One region of the Pseudomonas sp. GW822-FHT04C11 genome, then DNA from elsewhere that is predicted to be linked to it. Evidence: riboswitches for the same ligand, from Rfam matches in the RefSeq annotation. Region 1 holds a riboswitch; the other holds the start of a gene.
What was found. Region 1 has a riboswitch for cobalamin ahead of AC1RJ3_RS09010 (CbtB domain-containing protein). Riboswitches for the same ligand answer to the same signal wherever they lie in the genome.
Positions count from the first base shown of each region.

Region 2: linked by a shared signal. The riboswitch ahead of cobO (cob(I)yrinic acid a,c-diamide adenosyltransferase) and the one ahead of AC1RJ3_RS09010 (CbtB domain-containing protein) in region 1 are both predicted to bind cobalamin.

Region 1 is NZ_JBXAMS010000004.1:259,111-268,332, reverse strand. It holds gene AC1RJ3_RS09035 (fatty acid cis/trans isomerase) at 1-1,141, shown strand, start outside; gene nfuA (Fe-S biogenesis protein NfuA) at 1,253-1,837, shown strand; gene cobM (precorrin-4 C(11)-methyltransferase) at 2,039-2,785, opposite strand; gene AC1RJ3_RS09020 (cobalamin biosynthesis protein) at 2,867-3,280, opposite strand; gene AC1RJ3_RS09015 (CbtA family protein) at 3,277-3,978, opposite strand; gene AC1RJ3_RS09010 (CbtB domain-containing protein) at 3,990-4,181, opposite strand; cobalamin riboswitch at 4,282-4,507, opposite strand; cobalamin riboswitch at 4,728-4,939, shown strand; gene cobW (cobalamin biosynthesis protein CobW) at 5,038-6,105, shown strand; gene cobN (cobaltochelatase subunit CobN) at 6,109-9,222, shown strand, end outside.
Region 2 is NZ_JBXAMS010000009.1:4,847-14,068, reverse strand. It holds gene cbiB (adenosylcobinamide-phosphate synthase CbiB) at 1-260, opposite strand, end outside; gene bluB (5,6-dimethylbenzimidazole synthase) at 257-907, opposite strand; gene AC1RJ3_RS16265 (cobyrinic acid a,c-diamide synthase CobB) at 904-2,241, opposite strand; gene cobO (cob(I)yrinic acid a,c-diamide adenosyltransferase) at 2,238-2,849, opposite strand; cobalamin riboswitch at 2,932-3,166, opposite strand; gene AC1RJ3_RS16255 (hypothetical protein) at 3,324-3,908, shown strand; gene AC1RJ3_RS16250 (PQQ-dependent sugar dehydrogenase) at 3,974-5,287, shown strand; gene AC1RJ3_RS16245 (O-methyltransferase) at 5,367-6,029, opposite strand; gene AC1RJ3_RS16240 (C40 family peptidase) at 6,045-6,578, opposite strand; gene AC1RJ3_RS16235 (C40 family peptidase) at 6,744-7,367, opposite strand; gene hda (DnaA regulatory inactivator Hda) at 7,581-8,285, opposite strand; gene AC1RJ3_RS16225 (AI-2E family transporter) at 8,518-9,222, opposite strand, start outside.

The sequences.
Region 1 (9,222 bases):
CCTGTACATCACCGATCCGAGTTATCGCGGCAAGGCCACGCCATTGCTGGCCATGCCCGGCCAGAATGACGATGTCGGCAGCGTGCTGAGCCTGTGGCATGCCTACCGCGACAAGCGTAACGAGTACGAAGCCTTGCGCCGTGACACCTACGCCAAGGCACACGCGCCGAGTTGGTCGACCTTGTGGGCCGGTAACGACAACGCCTTGCTGAGCATCTTCCGGCATTTTGACAGTGCTTCAGTGAACAAGGGGCTGATCGGTGAAGTGCCACAGACCATGTGGTTATTCGACTACCCGTTGCTGGAGCGCACCTATTATCAGCTGGCGGTCAACTTCGACGTGTTCGGCAACGTTTCCCATCAGGCGCAGACCCGGCTGTATTTCGACTTGATCCGTAACGGCGCCGAGCAGAATTTCCTGCGCCTGATGCCGGCCGATTCGCGTGACGGGTATCTGGACGACTGGTATCAGAGCAGCGGCAAATTCAAGATGTGGCTGGATTACGAAAGCATCGACAACGATAAGCCGACTGCACTGAAACTCGACGAGAAAGACCCGAAACGCGATTTCGTCCAGCAATTGCTGATGCGTTACGGTGACCTGAACGCCAGTCCTGATCCGATCAATCGCTGCGATGGCGCTTATTGCTCACGGCCCAATATCGATCCGGCCTTGCAGAATGCCGAGCAGGCATTGAGTCGCCTGACCGCACGCCCGGCGGCCGGGCTTAAGGTGATCGACCAGTTGCCGGAAGCGACGATGCTGCGCATCGAAAGTCGCAGCGGCAAGCGCGAGGTGTACAGCCTGCTGCGCAACCGTGCCCACAGCAACGTGGCGTTCCTGCTCGGCGAGGCGTTGCGCTATCAGCCGGGGCTGGACACCTTGACCATTTATCCCGGTGTGCTCAGCAGCTACCCGAACTTCATGTTCAACATTCCCGCTGAACAAGTACCGGCATTTGTCGCCGAGATGGAGAATGCCAAGAATGCCCAGGACTTCGAGAAAATCGTCGAGCACTGGGGGATTCGTCGCAGCCATCCGCAGTTCTGGCAGTATTTCCACGATTTAAGCCGGTATATCCACGAGACCGATCCGGTGGAAGAGGGCGTACTGGACATGAATCGCTACGAAAACCTGTGATTTACCTGCCGGTCGCCCTGGCGGCGACCGGTTCTTTCCCGACAAAAATACTGGGACTTTGTCCGGCGCGATGATTGGCGTAAACTGCGCCCAAGCCTGCGAGGAACTTCCATGACCGCCATTACTATTACCGACGCCGCCCACGATTATCTGGCTGATCTGCTCTCCAAGCAGAACACCCCGGGGATCGGCATTCGGGTCTTTATCACCCAGCCTGGCACTCAATACGCCGAAACCTGCATTGCCTATTGCAAGCCGGGCGAAGAAAAACCTGAAGACACAGCGCTGGGGCTCAAAAGCTTCACCGCTTACATCGACTCGTTCAGCGAAGCATTCCTGGACGATGCGGTGGTCGACTACGCCACTGACCGCATGGGCGGCCAACTGACCATCAAGGCGCCAAACGCCAAAGTACCGATGGTCAACGCCGACAGCCCGGTCAATGAGCGCATCAACTACTACCTGCAAACCGAAATCAACCCGGGGCTGGCCAGCCACGGCGGTCAGGTCAGCCTGATCGATGTGGTTGAAGACGGCATCGCCGTATTGAAGTTCGGTGGCGGCTGCCAGGGCTGCGGCCAGGCTGACGTGACCCTGAAGGAAGGCATCGAGCGCACGCTGCTTGAGCGCATACCCGAGCTCAAAGGTGTCCGTGACGTGACCGACCACACGCAGAAAGAAAACGCCTACTACTAAGGTGTTCGCTGCGACATGAAAAACGGTGCCCGTGAGCGCCGTTTTTTTATGCCCGCGATTTGTGGCGAGGGGGCTTGTCGGAACGCCGCACCGCCCCGCTCGGCGGCGAAGCCGTCGCAAAGCGGTATGTCTGAAAGAACACAGGGGGCCGCTTCGCGACCCAACGGGGGCAAGCCCCCTCACCACAGGTTATGTGTGCACCTAAGGGCGGTAGAGATGTGCATGCCCGGCGCGGTACAGCGACGATTCGCTGAAGGTGTCACTGCCCAGCACCCGACCCACCAGAATCAGCGCCGTACGTCGAAATCCCTTGGCCTGAACCTTTTCGGCGATGTCTGTCAGCGTTCCCACCACCCAATCCTGGTCCGGCCAGCTGGCCCGATGAACCACTGCAATCGGACAATCTGCGCCGTAATGCGGCAGCAGTTCAGCGACGATTTTCTCCAGGTGATTGACCCCCAGATGAATCGCCATGGTCGTGCCATGCTGGGCCAGGCTGCTGAATTCTTCGCCTGGCGGCATCGCGGTCTTGTCGGCGTAGCGGGTCAGGATGACGCTTTGCGAGATGTCCGGTAGCGTCAGCTCGGCCCCCAACAGCGCTGCACACGCAGCAGTGGCGGTGACGCCAGGGATGATTTCAAACGGAATGCTCAGCTCGCGCAGATAACGAATCTGCTCGCCGATCGCCCCATACAGGCTCGGATCGCCGGAATGCACGCGCGCTACATCCTGACCTTTGTCGTGGGTGATTCTGATCAGTTCGATGATCTGTTCCAGGTGCAATTCGGCGCTGTTGACCACCTGTTCAGCCTGATGGCCTTCCAATACGGCTTCAGGCACCAGCGAGCCGGCGTAGATGATCACCGGGCAACTGCGAATCAGTCGCTGGCCCTTGACTGTAATCAGTTCCGGGTCGCCGGGACCTGCGCCAATGAAGTAGACGGTCATGGCCGGCTCCTGTGAAAAATTGTCAAAGCAAGGCTTCAGATGAAGATTGCTCATGATCGAAGGCGGGGATTATCGAGGATTTTAGGCGGCGCCGGCCAACGCAAACGTCGCCTGGGCATATTTTTGTCGCGGGATCAGCAATTTTACCGGTGCCTGCGCCAGTTGTTCGGCGAGGGCCAGCGCGGCACTTTCCGCTATGCCGTAGCAGCCGGTGCGCTCGAAAGCGATTTGCGAGCGATGGCTGAGTTGCGGTTTATAGCTGGAAAGTTGTTCGCTGCTGAAGCAGATCAGTGGCAGTGACAGTTGCCGGGCCAACTCGATCAGACCGGGCTCATCACGTTTCAGATCGATGCTGGCCAAGGCCTTGATCGTTCGTAATTCGATGTGATGAGCCTGCAACGCCTGGTCGAGCAACGTGCGCAGCGTGCTGGCCGGGCAGCCGCGCTGGCAGCCCAGGCCGATCACCAGGGTCGGCGCTGCGCGCGCTTCACTCATGCGTGGTATTGACCATCGCTTTTGCGGCGGAACAACCAGGCGCTGATCAGGCCCATGGCCAGCCAGAACGCGGCGTTGGTCAGCTGCGAGGCGATCTTGAATTGCGCTTCGAGGGCTTCGGGGGCCAACATCGAATGCACTTCAGGCTGCGGTGCGCCGATGATGTGCGGCACGGCCAGAATGGCGACACCGAGCACTTTCAGCAGCCAATGCCGGGCGAACACGATCAGCGCGATACCGACAGCGGTGGACGCTGCCGTGCTGATCCACCAGATCTGCCGTTGTGTCAGGTCTGCGGCGGCAGTTCCCGGCAATTCCGGCGGCAAGCCCAGGGTCGGAGCGAGGACGAAGGTCGCGTAACCGGCCAATCCCCAGAGCAGGCCTTGAGAAGTGCGAGTCGGCGCGCGCAGGGTGTAGAGACCCGCGAGCATCAGCGCAAAACCGACGGCGACCACCAGATTACCGCCAGTGGTCGACAGCACGCGCTGCCAGCCATCTTCCGGTTCCCAAGCCTCTGCATCGTGGGTGTGGCCAGCCATGGCGCCTTCGGCATGTTCATGGACTTCAGCCGCCGGGGCTTTTTCGTAGGTCTCCGCCTGCAGAATCAGCGGCGCGACCCAGAAGCTTTGCAGCAGGGTCAGCAGCAGGGCGGCCAGCAAGCCGGTGAAACCTGCGGTTTGCGCTATACGCTTGATCATCTCGGCAGGTCTCAGTGGCACGGGAACGCAGAACTGTGACGGGTATCGTGGGCGGCGTTGTGCACCGCGTCGATGTGCGAGAAACCGGCGAAATACACAAGGCACGCGCCCAGAATCGATGCGCCAATAGCGGCAACGAGGCGTTGGTTCAGGGTGGAGGTGGTGCTGGCGGTGACGTGGCGAGTGCTGCTGATGATCGACATGGCGCTTCCCTCTGGTCAGTCAGTGGGTGAATCGAGCGCATGTAAACCCCCGCGAGCCGGGCACGCAGAGGCTAAAACAGCGCCCGCCCACCGCGGGTTTGTTATTGATGTGTTGCGGGCCGGTCTCCGGGCTCACGAGGGGCTGGCATTCGCCGAACCTGCAAGAATCGCCTTCCCATGCCGAACTGCTGGCACAGTGGATCTGATTCTTCGCTCGCTTACCGTTGCGGGGGCAGCACCGGACTGACATGGCTTTTGAGTAAAGCACATGATTCACCGGTTTCCCGTTTCACCCTGTGAAGGGCACCCGTAACAAGGCGTGTAGGAGAGCATGGGCGAGGGCGGGGCGTCAATTGGCACGCGTTCTCAGTTGAGATCTAAGCAGAACCCTGTGGCGAGGGAGCTTGCTCCCGCTCGGCGGCGCAGCCGTCGTAAATCGTGTGCACGCGGGGTACTTGCGGGAATGAGGGGCCGCTTCGCGACCCAGCGGGAGCAAGCTCCCTCGCCACGGTGGATCGCGAACATTGACCCGCCCCGATGCGATGCGTAGCCTTGCGCTTTCGAGGTTCTTTGGCGCGTGCGCCGAAGCTAAGAAGGGAACGCGGTCGATGCCGCGGCTGCCCCCGCAACTGTGAACGGTTTTGTTTCTGCCATGCCACTGCGCTCTTTTGTTTTCAGGCGCGGGAAGGTGCAGGAACCGCCAGTCGAATGACTGGCCCACCGTCAGCCAGGAGACCTGCCTCGATACAGATTCTCACTACAACCGGGCGGGGTGATCCGGTGGCGAATTCTTCCGCGCGCTCAAGCGCTGCCGGTTGTCGTCCCGTATGCCCGCCACCTTGCCAAAGGGCATCCGATGAAAACACTGGCCAAACTTCCCGTCACCATCGTTACCGGCTTCCTCGGTTCGGGCAAAACCACCTTGCTGCGACACATGCTCGATAACGCCCAGGGCCGGCGCATCGCGGTGATCGTCAACGAGTTCGGCGAGCTGGGCATTGACGGCGAAATCCTCAAACAATGTTCCATCGGCTGCACCGAAGAAGAAGCCAACGGCCGCGTGTATGAGCTGGCCAACGGCTGCTTGTGCTGCACGGTTCAGGAAGAGTTCTTCCCGGTGATGCGCGAACTGGTTGCCCGTCGCGGCGACCTCGACCACATCCTTATCGAAACCTCTGGCCTGGCCCTGCCAAAACCGTTGGTCCAGGCCTTCCAGTGGCCGGAAATCCGCAGCGCCTGCACCGTGGATGCGGTGATCACCGTGGTCGACAGCCCGGCCGTGGCCGCCGGCACCTTTGCCGCCTTCCCGGACCAGGTCGACGCCCAGCGCAAACTCGACCCGAATCTGGATCACGAATCGCCGCTGCACGAGCTGTTCGCCGACCAACTGGCCAGTGCCGACCTGGTGATCCTCAACAAGGCCGACCTGATCAGTCCTGCGGATCTGGCCAAAGTGCGCCTGGAAGTCGCCGAAGAACTGCCACCAGCGGTGAAGATCATCGAAGCCAGCAGCGGTCGTTTGCCGCTGGACGTGCTGATCGGTCTGGGCGCCGGCTCTGAAGAGCACATCGACGGACGTCACAGCCACCACGACCATCACCACGATGGCGACGACCACGATGATCACGATCACGACGCCTTCGATTCGATTTCCATCGAACTGCCGCAAGCCGACGAAAGCCTGTTGCTTGACGCCCTGACCCAATTGGTGGTTCAGCACGGCATCCTGCGGGTCAAGGGCTTCGCCGCGATCCCGAGCAAGCCGATGCGCCTGCTGATCCAGGGCGTGGGTACGCGTTTCGACAAGCACTTCGACCGTCAGTGGGGCGCAGACGAAGCGCGCAGCACCCGTCTGGTGCTGATCGGCCAGCAATTGGACGCCGTCTTGCTCGAAGCGCAATTGCGCGCCGCGCTCAGCGTTTAACCCATGCACCTGCTCAGGACCCAGCCCGGCGGTTTCGTCTCGGATGACAACATTGCCGACCTTGGCCAAACCCCCGCCGAGCTGGTGATTCTGTGCAGCGGCGACTCCAGTCTGGCGCTGCTCGCCGAAGCGGCGCAGCAGTTGCCCGAGGACTATCCGAGCCTGCGTTTGGCCAACCCGATGCAGGTGCAGAACCACGCCTCGGTCGACTTGTATGTCGACGAAGTGCTGCGCCACGCCAAGGTGATTCTGATCTCGCTGCACGGCGGGATTGCCTATTGGCGCTACGGCATCGAACGTCTGGTGGAGCTGTCGCAACGCGGTGTGCAACTGATTCTGGTGCCGGGCGATGACCGTCCTGACCCGGAGCTCAGCGACCTCAGTACCGTGCCTGTCGAAGACCGCGAGCGGCTTTGGCACTTTTTGCGTCAGGGCGGCATGGGCAATGCGCTGGATTTGTATCGCTGTCTGGCCAGCCGTTGGCTGGGCCGCGATTACCACTGGTCCGAACCGCAGACCCTGCCGCGTACCGCGATTTACCACCCACACAAAAGCAACGCGACGCTGGGCGATTGGCAAGCCGACTGGCAGCTTGATCAACCGGTGGCGGCGGTGCTGTTTTACCGTTCGCACTTGCAGGCGGCGAACACCGCTTTCATCGATGTTTTCTGCCAGCGCTTGCAGGCAGCGGGGCTGAACCCGCTGCCGATAGCGCTGGCCAGTTTGAAAGAGCCCGGCTGCCTGACGGTGGTCGAAGACTGGCTGGATGAGGTGCAGGCCTCGGTGATTCTCAACACCACCGGGTTTGCTCAATCGAGCCCCGAAGCCCCGCATCTGCGACCCTTCCGGCGCAATATCCCGGTGATCCAGGCGATCTGCGCCCAGGACAACGAACCCGGTTGGCGTGCCAGCGAGCAAGGGCTCGGCCCACGGGATCTGGCGATGCACATCGCTTTGCCGGAGCTCGATGGGCGGATCATCAGCCGCCCGATCAGCTTCAAGGACCTGGCTTGGCGCAGTGAGCGCAGTCAGTCCGATGTGGTCTGCTATCGACCGCAACCTGAACGCATGGATTTTGTCGCTGAACTGGCACGGCGCTGGGTCGAGTTGGCGCGGGTGGCGAATACTGAAAAACGCATTGCGCTGATCCTCGCCAACTACCCGACCCGCGATGGGCGGATTGGCAACGGCGTTGGTCTCGACACACCGGCAGCGGCGTTGAATATCCTGCGGGCGCTGCACGCAGAAGGTTATCCGTTGCCTGCCGATTTGCCGGAAAGCGGCACCGCACTGATTCAGCAATTGCTTGGTGGGGTCAGCAATGACCTGGAGAGCATCGACCTGCGCCCGTGCCAGCAAAGCCTGGCACTGGACGACTATTACTCGATGTTCAACGCCTTGCCCGAAGCCAACCGTGCAGCGGTGCTGGAACGTTGGGGATCGCCTGAAAACGACCCGATGTTCCGCAGCGGACGAATGATGGTCGCAGGGCTCAGGTTTGGCCTGACCTTTGTCGGCATTCAGCCGGCGCGCGGTTATCAGGTTGATCCGAGCGCGGTCTATCACGATCCGGACCTGGTGCCGCCCCACGGTTACCTGGCGTTCTATTTCTGGTTGCGTCAGGCCTACGGCGCCCACGCGGTGATTCACGTCGGCAAGCACGGTAACCTCGAATGGTTGCCGGGCAAGGGCGTTGGCCTGTCTGAAAGTTGCTGGCCAGATGCATTGCTCGGACCGCTGCCAAATATCTATCCGTTTATCGTCAACGACCCGGGCGAGGGCGCGCAGGCTAAACGGCGGACGCAGGCGGTGATCATCGACCACCTGATGCCGCCGCTGACCCGCGCCGAAACCTACGGCCCGTTGCGCAATCTGGAACTGTTGGCCGACGAGTATTACGAAGCCCAATTGCTCGACCCACGCCGTGCGCGGGAGTTGCAGCGCGACATCCTCAATCTGGTGCGTGAAACCCATATCGACCGTGAATTGCAGCTGGACGAGAAGCTCGACAGCGACGCCGATGCCGCGATCTGGTTACCGCGTCTGGACACCTATTTGTGCGACCTGAAAGAGTCGCAGATTCGCGATGGCCTGCACGTGTTCGGCGAATCGCCAAGCGGGCGTCTGCGCATCGACACCTTGCTGGCGTTGCTGCGCATTCCGCGCGGTGACGGTCGAGGGGCGCAATCGAGCCTGTTGCGGGCCTTGGCCAAGGCGTTCACGCTCGGGTTCGATCCACTGGATTGTGTGTTATCCGATCCTTGGTCCGGTCCGAAACCGACTGAATTGCAGACGCTCAGCGCTGAGGCATGGCGCACTGCTGGCGACACTCGCGAACGTCTTGAGCTGTTCGCCGCGCAGTTGATCGAGCAGGCGCTCAGCGCTGATGTCGAGTTGTTGAGTCAGCCCGGCTGGGGTGACGTCAGCGCGATCATCGGCAGCTTGCGTGACGTCGTCGCACCGCGCCTGGACGCCTGCGGCCCGGCAGAAATGCGCGGTCTGCTGGATGCTCTCAGTGGTCGCTTTGTTCCGGCAGGGCCTAGCGGCGCACCGAGTCGCGGACGCCTCGATGTGCTGCCCACCGGGCGTAATTTCTACTCGGTGGACGTGCGCAACCTGCCGACCACCACCGCCTGGCGCATTGGATTCCAGTCGGCGAACCTGATTCTTGAACGGCACCTGCAGGACCACGGCGATCATTTGCGCCAGTTGGGTTTGTCGGTCTGGGGCACGGCGACCATGCGCACGGGCGGCGATGACATCGCCCAGGCCATGGCACTGATGGGCGTGCGTCCGGTCTGGGCGACGGGCAGTCAGCGGGTCGACGACTTCGAAATTCTGCCGCTGAGCCTGCTCGACCGGCCGCGCGTGGATGTGACGTTGCGCGTTTCCGGGTTCTTCCGCGATGCCTTCGCCAACCTGATTCGGTTGTTCGACGCGGCCGTGCAAGCGGTTGCCGCGCTGGATGAACCGGACGACATGAACCCGTTGGCGGCCAAGGTTCGCGGCGAACGCGAAGCGCTGATCCAGTCCGGTCTGGACGAGGAGGCCGCCGCACGACAGGCCGGCTGGCGGATTTTCGGCGCCAAGCCCGGTGCCTATGGCGCGGGCGTGCAG
Region 2 (9,222 bases), on a different contig from region 1:
GCGCAATACAACGCGAGAATCTCGACGACCCAGCCGATGTAAGGCAACCAGGACAATGCCGTGATCAACAGGGTCAGCGGCAGCACCGCCATCACCCAGGCTGTGACGCCATGACTGCGCCAGCCACGGCCGGCAGAGTTGAAACGTTGCTCGACACGATCGGCAAAACGGCCGAACGCCACCAGCGGATGCCAGCGCTTGGGTTCGCCCAGCAGCGCATCCAGCGCTACGCCGGCGACACTCAGCAACGCCACACTCATTGACTCACTCCCCAAAAATTCTCGTACAACATTTCACTTAGCGGACGCGCCTGCGCCCAGCCTTCAAGGACCAACATTGGCGCCGGGTAAAATTCCTTGACCGGTCCCAGGCACAACACCGCCAGCGGCTTGGCCCCCGGCGGCAGGCCGAGCAGATCGGCCAAGGCTTGCGGTTCGAACAACGAGACCCAGCCCATGCCCAGACCTTCGGCACGGGACGCCAGCCAAAGATTCTGGATCGCGCAGGACAACGACGCCATGTCCATTTCCGGCAAAGTCCGACGGCCAAAGATATGCCGCTCGCGATCATCCATCAGCGCGGCGACCAGTACTTCGGCGCAGTCGTTGATGCCTTCGACTTTCAGCTTCATGAAGTCATCGGAGCGTTCGCCCAGCGCCTCGGCGGTGCGTACTCGCTCCTCTTCCACCAGTTGCTGGATCCTGCCGCGTAACGCTCGGTCGCTGATGCGGATGAACCGCCAAGGCTGCATCAAACCGACACTCGGCGCCCGATGCGCCGCTTCGAGCAACCGCCGAAGCAGTTCGGGCTCGACGCTGCCGCCACTGAAGTGACGCATGTCGCGACGCTCGGCAATCGCGCGATACACCGCTTCGCGTTCGGCCTCGGAAAATGCGTTGTCGGTCATGGCCGCTTCGCGGGCGAGCCCGCCTCTACAAGATTCAGGTCTGGCGCAAACAGCGCGGCGATCGCCGATGGATTGGACGGGAAATAAAAGTGCACATAAGACGCCGTCATCCGCCCGTCACGGTAAACCGCCTCGGCACCGCGCCCGCCGTTAGGGCTCAGGCCGCGAGCGATCGGCTCAAGCTCGGTGCTGGTCAATGAATGGTGGTACGTGTGGCCGCGCAACGCGCCTTCAGGTAATTCGACCGCTTGCAGGGCCAACGCGGCCAGACGCTTTTGCATCACCGCATCACCGGCCAGCAGCCCCAGCAACTCAGCGCGCGTGCCATCGACATCGGTCAGTGAGTCGAGCAAATAGAGCATGCCGCCGCATTCGGCCAGCAACGGCTTGCCAGCGGCGTGGTGTGCGCGAATCGCATCGAGCATTGTGCGGTTTTCAGCCAACGCCACGTGGTGCAATTCCGGATAACCACCGGGCAGATACAAGCTGTCCGCTTCAGGCAGTTCACGGTCATGGATCGGCGAGAAGAATCGCAACTCGGCGCCCATCGCCCGCAACAAGTCGAGGCTCGCGCCATACGTGAAGGCAAACGCTTCATCGCGAGCCACCGCGATTCGCACAGCGGCCAACAATGGCTCGGCGGTAATCACGTCAGGCGCAGCGAACTCGACGGCAGGCGGCAATGCCACTTCGCAGCTGCTGGCCAACGCCTCGGCCGCAGCGTCGAGGCGCAGATCGAGGTCATTCAATTCACTGGCCTGGACCAGCCCCAAGTGACGGCTAGGCAATTCGATTCCGGTTTCCCGGGACAAGGCGCCGTACCAGCGCAAGCCTTCAGTGAGGCTGCCTTCGAGCAATTGCGCGTGACGCAAGGTGCCGACGCGGTTGGCCAAGACACCAGCAAACGGCAAGTCCGGCTGATAACGTGCGAGCCCCAACGCCAGCGCGCCGAAGGTCTGAGCCATGGCGGTGCCATCGATCACGCCCAGCACCGGCACACCGAAATGCCGCGCCAGATCGGCGCTGGACGGCGTGCCATCGAACAACCCCATCACGCCTTCGATCAAAATCAGATCAGCCTCAGCGGCGGCTTCCCACAACAGCCGACGACTTTCCTGCTCGCCGACCATCCACATGTCCAGTTGATACACCGGCGCACCGCTGGCGCGCTCGAGAATCATCGGATCGAGAAAGTCCGGACCGCATTTGAACACCCGGACCTTGCGCCCCTGATTGCGATGCAAACGGGCCAGCGCCGCGGTGACAGTGGTCTTGCCCTGACCGGAAGCCGGCGCGGCAATCAGTACCGCCGGGCAAAAACGCGGCTCACTCACAGCTCAACGCCTTTCTGCGCTTTGATCCCGGCCTGGAAAGCATGCTTGATCATGCCCATTTCGGTAACGGTGTCCGCCAGTTCGATCATTTCCGGCTTGGCACCACGACCCGTGACTACCACGTGTTGCATCGGCGGACGCGCCTGCAAGTCGCTGAGCACCTGATCAAGGTCCAGATAACCGTGCTTGAGGGCGATATTCAGTTCATCGAGCACCACCAGACCAATGGCCGGGTCACGCAGCAATTCGCGGGAGACGTCCCATGCGGCCTCGGCGGCGGCGATATCGCGCTGGCGATCCTGGGTTTCCCAGGTGAAACCTTCGCCCATCACGTGGAAGCGCACTTGTTCCGGGAACCGCCGGAAGAACAGCTCCTCGCCGGTACTGCTGCGCCCCTTGATGAACTGCACCACGCCGCACTGCATGCCGTGGCCCATCGCCCGGGCGAGCATGCCGAACGCAGAACTGCTTTTGCCCTTGCCGTTGCCGGACAGGACCAGCAGCAAGCCGCATTCATTCGGCGAGTTGGCAATGCGCTCATCGATCACGGCTTTCTTGCGCAGCATGCGTGCCAGATGGCGTTCGTCACGATCGGGGGAATCAGTCATGGGGGGAGCTCTCCGTTGAGGCTGGATAACGGCGGGCAGGCATAGAAATAGACGGCAAGAAGCCTGGCATCGCCCACCGTGATGCCGCTGGATGGATCAGGCCGGTCTCCGGGCTCATAAGCGGCTGACGCCTGACTGCGCGCCTTCCCATATCGACCTTCGACACAGTGGCTCAAAGCGCAGCTTTTACTCATTTACCGTTGCGGGGGCAGCGCCGGGATCGTCGCCCGCTCTGTCAAAGAACGCGCCCTCACCGGCTTCCCTGTTTCACTCGGTCGACCACAGGGTCACAGAGCACCTGAAACAAGTCGCGAAGGTTAGAGGGTTGGGGGTGGAGCGTCAATTAAAGCCGGGGGCTCATCAATGGATAGAAACCGATCCCGATCAATAAACTGGCGCCAATCTTGTGCCACACTGAAAGCGGTGATATCAAAGAGCCACAACCTTACATTACAAGAACAAAGAGGGGGCAACATGCAAGGCATGATCATCAGTAACCCGAAGCTGGAATTCCTGCGCCCGGTACTGGAACGCTGGTTCGAGTGCATCGACCGTTACAACGCGGTACGCGGCGATAACGAAAGCCCTTACTGGTTTGACGAACGCGCCAACCTGAGCCTGCTTTCAGCGGCGGCGTGGATGGCAGAAATGGTCACCCTTGAACAGACTCCGACAAAAAAGCAGATCGAGGAAGGCGAGCGTAATGGCCGCGCCGACCTGTTTATCGCCAGTGGAGAAGAACGCGCCTACCTTCAAGCCACGCAACGCTGGCCGCGAGTCAACAACCTGAATCTGACCCAGGCCTTGCTCGATGTCGTGAGCGATGCGAAAAAAATCAGCTACGCCAGCGACCTGAAGCTCGGCTGCCTGTTCGTCGCCCCACAAAAAGCCCAGCACAGCCCTACGCCGGAAGAACTCCAGGACATGGTCGACGATCTGCAAAAGGAACACACCTGCGCAGTGGCCTGGTACTTTCCCTACGCCTATCGCAAATTGCACAACGAAGCCGGCAACTACCATCCGGGCATCGCGGTATTGCTCAAAGAGGCCCGCGGCTGACAGGTTGAACCTTCCATCGATCAGGTTCCTCTATGATGAGGTGATGCATTCATAGGGAAATCAGCATGCTCAAGCCTCGATTCGTCCTTGTTATCGCCATCGCCGGAGGGCTCGCCGCCTGCGGGGAGTCCGCCACCTTGCCAGTGTCGGACGGCACGGGCCCATCGCCCAAGCTGCCGGAACCGCACAAGACGCTGATCCCGACAGTGAACATCGCACCGGCGGTCGGCTGGCCAACGGGCGCAAAGCCGATTGCCGCGCCAGGCACTCAGGTGGCGGCATTTGCCGAAGGACTTGATCATCCACGCTGGCTCTATGTACTGCCCAACGGCGACGTGTTGGTGGCTGAAACCAATGCGCCACCCAAGCCCGACGACAGCAAAGGCATTCGCGGCTGGGTCATGGGCAAAGTCATGGGCCGCGCCGGGGCTGGCGTACCAAGCGCGAACCGGATCACCCTGCTGCGTGACAAGGATCACAACGGCGTCGCTGAAACCCGCACGACCTTCATCGAGAACCTCAACTCGCCGTTCGGCATGACCCTGGTCGGCAACGACCTGTACGTCGCCGACACTGACCGCCTGCTGCGCTTTCACTATGAAAGCGGTGAAACGTCCATCACCGCCAAACCGGTGAACGTCATCGACCTGCCCGGCGGCACGCTGAATCATCACTGGACCAAAAACGTCATCGCCAGCAAGGACGGCAGCAAGCTCTACGTCACGGTCGGCTCCAACAGCAACGCTGGTGAAAATGGCCTGGAGCAGGAAGAAGGACGTGCAGCGATCTGGGAAGTCGATCGCGCTACCGGCAACCATCGGATTTTCGCCTCCGGCCTGCGCAATCCCAACGGCATGGACTGGGAACCGCGCAGTGGAAAACTCTGGACCGCCGTCAACGAACGGGACGAAATCGGCAGCGACCTGGTGCCGGACTACATCACCTCGGTCAAGGACGGCGGCTTCTACGGCTGGCCATTCAGTTACTACGGCCAGCACATCGACGCGCGCGTCACACCGCAAAACCCGGACCTCGTCGCCAGGGCCATCGCCCCGGACTACGCGGTTGGACCGCATACCGCTTCGCTGGGCCTGACCTTCGCCGAAGGCAGCAAGCTGCCAGCTCCGTTCACTGAAGGCGCATTTATCGGCCAGCATGGTTCCTGGAACCGCAAACCACATAGTGGCTACAAAGTCATCTTCGTGCCGTTCAGCGCTGGCAAGCCGGCAGCGCAACCGGTCGACGTGCTGACGGGGTTTCTCAACAAGAATGAAGAAGCCATGGGTCGCCCGGTGGGCGTAGTGATCGATAAACAGGGTGACTTGCTGGTGGCCGATGACGTGGGGAACAAGATCTGGCGCGTGTCAGCCGCCAAATAACAACACGGACTTGCAGGAGCCTGGCTTGCCAGCGATTACGGCTTACCTGACACACCGCCATCGCGAGCAAGCTCGGCTCCTACAGCTTGCGGCACAGCGTCAAACCATCGCCCAATGGCAACAACGACAGATCGACACGCGAGTCGTCCTTCAAGGCGCGATTGAGTGCCTGGATGGCTCGGGTGTCTTCGCTCGCGGGATTTTCTTCCAGTACTCGCCCACTCCACAGTGTGTTGTCGAATACCGCCAGCCCACCACTTCGCAGCAGCCGCAAAGCGCTTTCCAGATAAGCCGGATAGTTGGCCTTGTCGGCATCGATGAAGATCAGATCGAAGCAACCGCCCTGTCCTTGCTGCTCAAGTTGAGCCAGGGTTTGCAACGCGGGGGCCAAACGCAAATCGATGCGCCCAGCGAGCCCAGCCTCTTGCCAGTAACGGCGCGCAGTGGCGTTGTAGTCTCCGGGAATGTCACAGCAGATCAACGAACCGTCATCCGGCAAGGCGGCCGCCATGCACAAGGCGCTGTAACCGGTGAAGGTGCCGACTTCAAGCAAGCGCCTGGCGCCCGTCAGCTTGACCAGCAAGGCGAGGAACTGACCTTGCTCGGGCGCCACCTGCCAGCGCGCCATGGGCAGTGCCTGGGTTTCGTCACGCAAGCGGCGTTGCAGCGGCGTTTCGCGCAGGGAAACGTCGAGCAGGTAGTTATAAAGGGAATCGTCGAGATTGAGTGTGCGAGCGGTCATGACAACCTCTGCGAACTAGAAATTGTGCGCCAGATGCTCAGGCTCGATAACACGCTTGGCGCTCAGGTAGGCTCTCTGCCAATAGGCCTTGGACAAACTGTCGAGCTTCACCGTACCACCCGTGGCGGGTGCATGCACGAAGCGACCTTCACCGACGTAGATCCCGGCGTGACTGACTTGCGAGCCGCCATTGGTGGCGAAGAAGATCAGGTCACCGGTTTGCAGAGCCTCCAGGCCAACGTTCGGCGCCTGCATGCCGATCATCTCGCGAGTTGAACGTGGCAGGGAAATACCCGCTGCATCGCGGTAGACGTAACCGATCAGGCCGCTGCAATCGAAACCTGAATCCGGTGTATTGCCACCCCAACGATAAGGCGTGCCGACCAGACCCAGCGCGCGAATCAGCACGTCTTCAGCGGCAGGCGAGAACGATTGGGCGGGAGCGAAAACCGGGGCGCGAACGACTTTGACAGGCGGCGGAGTGCGGCTGGCGCAGGCGCTGAGCAGCGCTGCGAAGAAGATGAGTACAAGGCGGGCCGACATCGTCATATACAGAACATCCTGATCTGGCTGCGGCTTTCTCTGCCGAGAGGCTGAAAACAAAACCGCGTAAGCAGGGCTTACGCGGTTAGTTAGTCAACAATAGATCAGGATTCTAGCGGCTACGCGCCAAACTTCAAGTAAGACTTTAAGTTAGCCTTACAAAAAGTTCGTTTACTTGCGTGCCGTGACTGTCGTTGGTGCCATGGCGAGTGCTCGCTTGGCCTCAATGAAGGTCTTGCTCCAGTAGCTGTCGCCCAGGTTATCGACCCGAACACCACCGCTGCGGCGGCTGCTGGAATGGATGAACTGGTCATCACCCAGGTAGATCCCGGCGTGACTGACGCGACCGCGACGACCATTGGTGGCGAAGAACAGCAAGTCGCCAGGCTTCAGGTTGTTGCGCGAAACCAATGGCGCATTCACGTTGATCATTTCGCGAGTGGAGCGCGGCAGGTTCATGCCAGCCTCTTCACGAAACAGATAACCGATGAAACCGCTGCAATCGAAACCGGCTTCAGAGGTGCCGCCCATGCGGTAACGGGTACCGACCAGGGACAGGCCACGCTCAAGGATGCTGTCGGCCAGAACCGGAAGCTGGTAAGGCTTGCTGCTGGCAAAGTCAGCCAGTTCTTTTTCGGTAGCCAGCTCTTCCTGATAAATAACGGAAGACTGGGCAGTCGCTGAATTTTTAATCTGCTGATCGTTTTGTTGTTGCGAGACCGGGGAATGAACCGCGCAACCAAAAAGCAGGGTGACAAGTGCGAGAGGCACGAGGGGTGCGAAGCGATTTAGCATGGGCACGACCGTGGCTGAAGTTTTAAAGATGGCGAGACTATGCCTTCTATCGTCCTCATTTGCAAATTCAATCGATCCAAATGTGACTTATCGGTTTCTCGTTAACATCTAAGCGCTTAAGCCCATTTTAAATCTGCACGCGCCGCGAATACCCTTCCGGAAGCGGGTTTCCTGACGCCTGAAAGATGCCGAAACGCGCTACAGGCCGCGGTTTTACCAGCCCAGGGTTTCTTTGAGGAAGGGGATCGTCAGCTTGCGCTGAGCCTGCAAGGAGGCCTGATCGAGGCGCTCAAGGAGCTCGAACAACGCGCTCATGCTGCGTGTACCGCGCGTCAAAATAAAATGCCCGACTTCGTCGGTCAGGTGCAGGCCGCGACGTGACGCGCGCAATTGCAGCGCACGCAACTTGTCTTCATCAGACAGCGGCCGCATCTGAAAAATCAGTGCCAGGGTCAAGCGGGACTTGAGGTCAGCCAGTTTTACCGGCAACTCGCGTGGCGAGGTCGAAGCGGCGATCAGCAGACGCCGACCACTGTCTCGCAGGCGATTGAACAGATGGAACAACGCCTCTTCCCAGTCAGCCCGCCCTGCGACTGCCTGCAAGTCATCCAGGCAGACCAGCTCGTACTGTTCAAGGTTGTCGAGGATTTCGATACCGCGATCCAGCAACTCGGCCAACGGCAGGTACACCGCCGGCTCCCCCAACTGCTCGAAGCGCAAGCACGCGGCTTGCAGCAAGTGCGTACGCCCTACGCCGTCCTTGCCCCAGAGATAGATCAGGCTTTCGGTCCAGCCGGCGTCGGCTTCGCACAGCCGCTCGACATAGCCGAGTGCAGCGGCATTGGCGCCAGGGTAGTAGTTGATAAAGGTAGCGTCATCACGCAGACGCACACCTAGGGGCAGCTGAATCGGTTTCATGCTGACTGAACAGTTCAAACGAACCGTTAGTGGCCTCTGTGTAAAGTTTGCAAAGTTTATACCCGTGACGCCAGCCGCACAATGCAGCAGACCATAAGCAAAATCAAAGGTTTGCGTTAACTTGCGGGGATCGCCGGGGTTTGTTTGACGGCGTATGTGACAGCCAGGAGAGTTTTACAGGCTCGCCCGGCAATACACCGGGCGTCCTTGAGCACTTAATCGACAGGGCTGATCAATCCGAATCGTCCACACCGCTATACATGCCAGAATCTTTATATAAATCATGCAGATGGCGAACAAGCACCATGATCACCGCCGCCACTGGCAACGCCAGCAGGATCCCGGTGAAACCGAACAGTTCTCCGCCCGCCAGAATCGCAAAGATCACCGCCACCGGGTGCAGGCCAATCCGGTCCCCCACCAACAACGGCGTCAGCACCATGCCTTCCAGTGCCTGACCGACCATGAACACCGCGACAATCCCGATCATCGGATACAGATCGCCACCAAACTGAAACAACCCGGCGATCAACGCCGCTCCGATCCCGATCACAAAGCCCATGTACGGCACGATTGCTGCCAGACCGGCAATCAGACCGATCAACAGCCCCAACTCCAGTCCGACCAGCATCAGGCCCGCCGCGTAGATCACACCCAACGCCAGCATCACCAGCAACTGCCCACGAACAAATGCGCCGAGCACCTCGTGACACTCACCCGCCAGCGAGACTACACGCTCTTCACGATCACGCGGCAACAGGCTGCGGATCTTCGCCATCATCAGGTCCCAGTCGCGCAACAGGTAAAAACTCACCACCGGGATCAACACCAGATTGGCCAGCCAACCGATCAATGCCAAACCCGATGCGGTGGCCTGGCTCAGCACGATCCCGACGATGTCAGTAGCCTGCCCCATGTGCTCGGTGATCGCGGCCTT